DNA from 3 places in the Nocardia heshunensis genome. Region 1 is predicted to be linked to each of the others. Evidence: riboswitches for the same ligand, from Rfam matches in the RefSeq annotation. Region 1 holds a riboswitch; each other region holds the start of a gene.
The links. Region 1 has a riboswitch for magnesium ahead of ACYVN4_RS04210 (hypothetical protein). Riboswitches for the same ligand answer to the same signal wherever they lie in the genome.
Positions count from the first base shown of each region.

Region 2: it holds a riboswitch for magnesium, as region 1 does, so the genes downstream of both, ACYVN4_RS06995 (MgtC/SapB family protein) here and ACYVN4_RS04210 (hypothetical protein) in region 1, are expected to answer to the same signal.
Region 3: it holds a riboswitch for magnesium, as region 1 does, so the genes downstream of both, ACYVN4_RS28935 (NRAMP family divalent metal transporter) here and ACYVN4_RS04210 (hypothetical protein) in region 1, are expected to answer to the same signal.

Region 1 is NZ_BAAGTC010000002.1:882,440-884,634, forward strand. Features, by position in the region: gene ACYVN4_RS04205 (ABC transporter permease) at 1-445, opposite strand, end outside; gene ACYVN4_RS04210 (hypothetical protein) at 456-1,154, opposite strand; M-box (ykoK) riboswitch at 1,515-1,688, opposite strand; gene ACYVN4_RS04215 (DUF3558 family protein) at 1,786-2,195, shown strand, end outside.
Region 2 is NZ_BAAGTC010000003.1:84,646-86,840, reverse strand. Features, by position in the region: gene ACYVN4_RS07000 (ABC transporter permease) at 1-108, opposite strand, end outside; gene ACYVN4_RS06995 (MgtC/SapB family protein) at 105-818, opposite strand; M-box (ykoK) riboswitch at 1,038-1,211, opposite strand; gene ACYVN4_RS06990 (MFS transporter) at 1,291-2,195, opposite strand, start outside.
Region 3 is NZ_BAAGTC010000009.1:218,185-220,379, forward strand. Features, by position in the region: gene ACYVN4_RS28935 (NRAMP family divalent metal transporter) at 1-1,254, opposite strand, end outside; M-box (ykoK) riboswitch at 1,595-1,774, opposite strand; gene ACYVN4_RS28940 (hypothetical protein) at 2,008-2,195, shown strand, end outside.

The sequences.
Region 1 (2,195 bases):
CGAAGACGCACGCCGCCTCCGCGCCGAGGTACGAGCCCGGGAACAGCGCGATGAACGCCGTCACCGTGATCGATACCAGCGCCAGCACCGGCACCGACTGCAGAATGTCGAGCAGCGGGATGAGCACCTTCTCCGCGCGCCGGGAGTGTGCGGCCCACTGGCCGACGACGAGCGTGAAGAGGATGGACGCGACCAGCCCGGCGAACATGCGCAGCGTGGTGCGGGCCGCGTAGTAGGGCAGGTTCGCGGGATCGGTGGAGACGGTGTCCGGGCTGTCACCGGGCAGCCACGGCACCGAGATGTCGCGAAAGAGCCTGACCACCAACACCGTCAGCACCACGCCCGCGGCCAGCAGCAGGTAGTCGGCGGGGCGCAGCCCGCGGCGGACCCGACGGGCCTCGGGAGTTGTCTTGGGGCTGTTGGGGATTGCGATTTCCAGAGTCATGACTGATTCCTCATTCAGCGGCGGGCGGCGCGTTCACGACATTGAAGAAGTGGATCGCCGACCCGATCAGCGCGGGCACGCCGATGAGCACGTTGAACACCACGACCCCCATGCCCGCGCGGATGACGGCCCCGGCCAGACAGCCGACGACCGCGCCCACCGGACCCGCCGCGACGGTGGTGAGCGCACCCGCGAACAGGCAGCCGAGCGGGCCACCGATGACCGCGCCCAGCAGCGTGGCCACCGCGACGGCCGCACCGATCTCGGTGTTGACGTGACCCATCGCATTGTTGAAGCGGTCCTCGGGGCTGTCGCCGTCGCTGATCGCGCGCAGGTCGAAATTTCGGACCGGCGCGGTGGCGGCCTGCTCGGTCTGGGCGCGCTCGTCGTCGGTGAGCGGCCGGGCGAGATCGGTGCGCGGCGCGAGAATGGCGGTGTTGCCGTTGATCCGGGCGTCGATCGGATACATGGAGCCCTGCTTGGCCAGCTGCAACGGGAGCGAAGTCACGACGATCCCGGCGGGGTCGAGGAGCTGCAGGCGGTCGTGCTCCACCCGCAGTGAGCCCGCGTCGGTGTGTAGTTGCACCGTGCGATCGACGATCGTGGCCCGGGCCTCGATGGCCGTGGGTTCGGCGTGCGCGGTGGCGTGCGTGGTCAGCAGGGCGACGCTGGTCAACGCGGCCAGCCCGGCGAACATACGAATTCTCATCAGGATGGTGTCCCCTCATCTGCCGCGGCCCGAGGGGTATTACGGGCAGCGGTGAATTCCGTCGCGCACGATCGTGCGGACGGCGTGATGCCAGTGGCGAAATTTCCGAATTCGATACGGAAAGAGGCATGCGAATATTGCGGAACCGCGCAGAATGCGGCACCGGAATATCGGTGGATTTACGTGCGTCGAGGCGACGCGACGTGGGTGTGCTTAGCGGCCCGCTCGCAGGCGGAGGGGCCGGTCCGGAGACTCCGGACTGTCAGAGGGCGTCATCTGGCTGCCCCGACCTCCTCAAACTGGTTGAACGCGATACGTCAGCGCACACGGGGAAGGTCGCCCGGCGAAACCGGAAAGGGACGAACACCCCTCTCGTCAGAGCTTCGGCACTGTGCGACGTATTCCGCTTTCGCGGGAAAGCCACTTTGGATAACCCCTTAATCCGGGGAAATCTGTCCTAACCTTGGGCGTCTCTCGACGTCGTCAGATCAGTGGCCTGTGTTCGTACAGGAGCCTCGCCTATCGAGGTGCGATTACGAACGTAGTTAATATCCTGTGAATTGTCAAAATTCATATTCTGCGGTGGCGCAGATCGCACGAGTCGTGGCGTTCGCCTACGCTGGTCGGCGTGATGAGAGCGGTGGGCGCGGCGGTGGGGATCGCCCTGATCGGGGTGGCCCTCGCGGGTTGCGGCGGCTCCTCGACCCAGCCGGCGGCGGCCACCACCACGAGTGCCGCGCCCAAAGCGGTAGCGCCGTCGCCGAATACGATCGGGCTCTGCGGTGGGGTGGAGGACGCCGAGGTCGGTCAGCGGACCGGGTTGAGCGATTTGCAGCGGGTATCGGTGAACCCCATGAGTTGCGTTTGGCAATCGCCGTCGAGCACCGGCCATACGGTGGTGTTTCACTGGTTCCGAGGCAGCTCATTGGAGGAGCGCCGCAGCCAGGTCACCTCGGGCAAGCCCAATACCCTTCAGGTCGGGGGCCGCTCGGGTATCTATTGGCAGGGCAGCCAGACGTGCGAGGTGGCGGTTGCCTTCGG
Region 2 (2,195 bases), on a different contig from region 1:
GATCCAGATCAGCACCGCCGCCGCGAGGAAGACCGCGATATCCGCCCACCGCGAGCGCGGCCGATCCAGCGCTCCGCGTGAGGGATACGACTGCAGCGAGGCGTTCACTGCTCGTCCTCCATCGGCATCGGCACCGTGCGCCACCCGACACTGGTCACCGACGGTTCCAGGCTCAACCGGCTCACCGCCGCCTCCATCTGCCGATCGTCACGACGATCCCCGGTCAGCTCCGCGCGCACCTGCACCCGGCCCGGTTTCGTGTCGTGGCTCGAGATCGAATTGAGCTGAAAGTCGGTGCGTGTCAACGACTGCACCAGCAGCGCCCGCACATGCGCCTCGTGATCGTCATCGGTGTCGGCGGTGAAGGCATACAACGCCACCTGGGCTTCGGGGCCGTCGGTGACCGGGCGATCCACCGTGCGCGCCACCGTGCGCAGCGCGGTGTTGACCACCACGACCGCGACCGTGCCCGCCACCGCGGTCGGATACATCCCCGCACCCGCCAACGCACCCACCGCAGCCGCGCACCACAAGGTGGCGGCGGTGTTGAGACCGCGGATATTGAACCCGTCGCGCAGAATGACACCCGCACCCAGGAAGCCGATACCCGAAACAATCTGTGCCGCAACACGAGTCGGGTCCGCGTCGCGTCCGCTGAAGCCGTGCGCCGACAGCAGCACGAACAACGTCGCCCCGGCGGCGACGAGCGCGTTGGTGCGCAAACCCGCCATCCGCGCCCGGAACTGGCGCTCGAACCCGATCACCGCACCCAGCCCGACACCGGTACCGAGGCGCAGCAGCATTTCCCACGTGGTCATTGCATTCTCCGAAACAGGGGAGGACGGCGCACGCTACAGATCAGACGCTCCCGATCGGACGCTACAGGGCATGAAGTAGCGGGCGAGGGATTGCAGCGGTGTCGCCGAGTGAACGATTGGCTAACGGACTTCGATACGGTCCATCGGGCACGACCACCACCTCCTCGGCACAGCGCAAACGCATGCCAGGGGAGTGGGAACAGCGAAAACCGCCGGTTCGGGTACCACCCCTCGTAAGACGTTCAGCACTCCACGGCGTAAACCCACCCGCGGGTGGGAGCCGGTCGGGGCTACCCCTTAACTCGGGGCAACCTGTCCTGATCCGGGGCGTCTCTCGACGTTCGGGATCGCCGGCCTGTATCCGTGAAGGAGCCTCAGCTAACGACGGCACCTTGCGGCCCCGAGTAAACACCCGCACCCGCCGATCGGCAAATCGATGTGACCGCCGTCGCCCTCCCGCAGCGGCCCGCCGTCAGCGCGACACCGGGATTCGCGGGCGATCCCACGCGACTCGCGCCCCGAGTCGTAGCAGGCATAGGACCGCGACGACCGCGCCGAAAATCTGTACGGCCGAGAGCAATCCGGTCGCGCCCGCCAGCAGTCCGACACCGATCACCGGGCCGCCGGTGCCGCAGTAGGCCATCACGAAATAGGTCGAGACCACATCGGCGTGCCGGTCGGCGGGGGCGGCCGCGTTGATCGCGGTCAGCCCGGACAGGAACACCAGCCCGTGGCCGGCCCCGGCCAGGGCCGCGGCCGCCAGCAGCAGCCACAGTGACGACACCGTGCCCGCCACCGCCAGCAACGCCAGCCCGGCCGCCAGCAGCGGCAGGCCCATCAGGTCCAGGGCGCGTTCGGATCTGCCGTAACCCAGCAACTGGGCCACCACCCAGGCCAGCGGCAGCAGGGCCGCGGCGGCGCTGGCGACCACCAGATTCGTGCTGCCCGACAGGGTGGCCGCATAGGTGGGGACCAGGGTCAGCGACACCCCGACCACCGCGAAACCCAGGAAGGTCGCCGAACCCGCGATCGCGAAGGTGCGGCCCATCCCGGCCGGGATGCTGGGGCGCCGCGGCCGCCAGCGCGTCCGCACGCCGGTCTCGGGCAGCCCGGCCACGACTACCACCGCAGGTACCAGCAGCGCGAGGTGCACCACGAACGGTGTGACGTACGGGTCCGGAAGATATTGCGCCAGTAGCGCACCCAGCAGTGGACCGGCCACCATGCCCCCGGCGGTGGCGACCGCCGCGACCAGGGCTGCGCGGCGGCGATCACCGTGGGGCTCGAGTTCGGTGATGGCGGCGGTCAGGGTCCCCGAGGCCGCCCCCAGCGCGACACCCTGCAGAATCCTCGCCGCGAACAGCCACCCGACATCGG
Region 3 (2,195 bases), on a different contig from region 1:
CAACAGCACACCGGCCAGTGCCTGCACGCCCTGGGTCAGCAGACCCAGCACGTGATCCGGGCTGAAGGACACCGCACCCGCGACGGCCAGCAGCGCGGCGTACCCGATGTAGAAGGCCGGTGCCTCGCTGACCTTCCAGTGCAGCGAGTGCCGCTTGCCGAGGGTGTCGCCGAGCGCGTAGGTGGTGGCCAGGCCGACGGCATTCGCGCCGATCAGTGAGGCGTCCAGCAGCAGCAGGGCGAACAGCGCGCCGACCGTGGTGCCCATGTGATCGTGCAGGGACTGGGCGACCGCACCGGCATCGGTGAAGTTGCCGATCGCGTCGGTGCCGGCGAGACCGAAGGCCGCCGCGGCCATGATGGCCACCGCGCCGACCATCACCACGACGATGCCGACCCACAGATCGATGCGCTCGTAGCGGATCCAGCGCGGGGTGATGCGCTTGTCGACGATGTTGGACTGCTGGAAGAACAGCTGCCACGGCGCGACGGTGGTGCCGACTATCGACACGATGAGCAGCAGCAGCGTCGAGTTCAACCCGCCCGGGAACGACGGAATGAAGCCGTGCCCGATCTGGGAGATCTGGGGGTGCACCAGGAATGCCAGCGGGAACATGACGATGTTCAGCGCGATCAGCCCGAACAGGAACCGCTCCCAGCGCCGGAACGAGCCGCCCGCCACCATGGCGAACAGGGTGATCGCCGCCAGCGGCACCGAGATCGCCTTGGGCAGGCCGAAGTAGTTGAGTGCCATGGAGACACCGATGAACTCGGTGACGATGGTCAGCGCGTTCACGATGAACAGGTCGCCCACGCTGAACGCGCCCCAGAACTTGCCGAACCGATCGAAGATCAAGCGTGCGTGCCCGACTCCGGCGACCGCGCCGAGGCGCACCACCATTTCCTGGTTCACGTACAGCACCGGGATGAGCAGCACCAGCGTCCAGACCAGCGCCATGCCGTAGTTCTGCCCGGCCTGCGCGTAGGTGGCGATGCCGCCGGCGTCGTTGTCGCCGACCATCACGATCAGGCCGGGGCCGATGATGGCCAGCAGCATGCGCAGCCGCTGGCCGCGGGTGCGGCCCTCGAGGGTGTCGTGCTGTCCGATGGAGCCCAGCGCGCCGACGATATCGCCGACGTGGGCGCTGTCCATGACAGCGCCGGCGGGGCGGGCATCGCTGGGGTGGGCGTTGGCGGCGGCGCCGGGTGCGGCGACGGTGGTGGAGCGGCGCGAGCCGTTCGCGAAGAAGGCCATGGCACTTCCCTCGCTTTCGATCATCAGGTGTATCGGCATGCGGAATACACCCGGCCGCCAAGCGATTTCGGGCACGATCGACCGGTTCGAGGCACACGTGGGGACGCGACCGGCGTCGGGACGACGCGGGACGGATCGGTGTGGGAACGGGTCAGCCGGTGACCGGAATGCGGCAAGCCGGGGACGTCAAGATTCTGAAATCCATACTCGGATACGGACTATCGCCGGAACTCATTGTTCGTCCCTCACCTCCTTGCCGCCGGGACGTACGCGGACGTCACTACCTGTGCTGTCGCATCACGCACGGCAAGAAGGGATTCGGGCACACCCGTGGTGTCGCCCCGCACCCCTCTCGTCAGAGCTTCGGCACTGCACGACGTATCCGGGGGCTCGCGGCCCGGGGAAGCCACTTCGGATCACCCCTTAATCCGGGGTGATCTGTCCTAACCCTGGGCGTCTCTCGACGTCGTCGGATCAGTGGCCTGTGTTCGTACAGGAGCCTCGCCTAGCGAGGTGCTGACTGAGCAATGGTGGGCCTGGTCCAGGGCGTTGTCAAATCCGGTCCGGTCGGTTCGCTGGAATCCGTTGTGCCGCAAGCAGTCCGGCGGCCCACTCCCCGAACGACCGGATTATTTGCTGCTAAACGGGGTGCGGATATGTGTATCGAGTCACTAAAGGGCAAATGTCCATTGCTGATGCCTGAGAGCAGACTTAAAGTTTGCTTGTCAATAACTGAACCTGCGATGAGTTCTGATGACGCGGGCCTATCAAATCGAGGTAAATCAAGTGCGCAAGAGCGGATTAGCCGCGGTGACCGCATTGGTGGCCGCCGTCACAGCAATTACGGCCGGAACGGTGAATGCCGAACCTACCAGCGGAGATGTCGGTGCCGTCCATTACACGGCATCGGCTTCCGATCGGTCGGCGACCATTTCCACCGA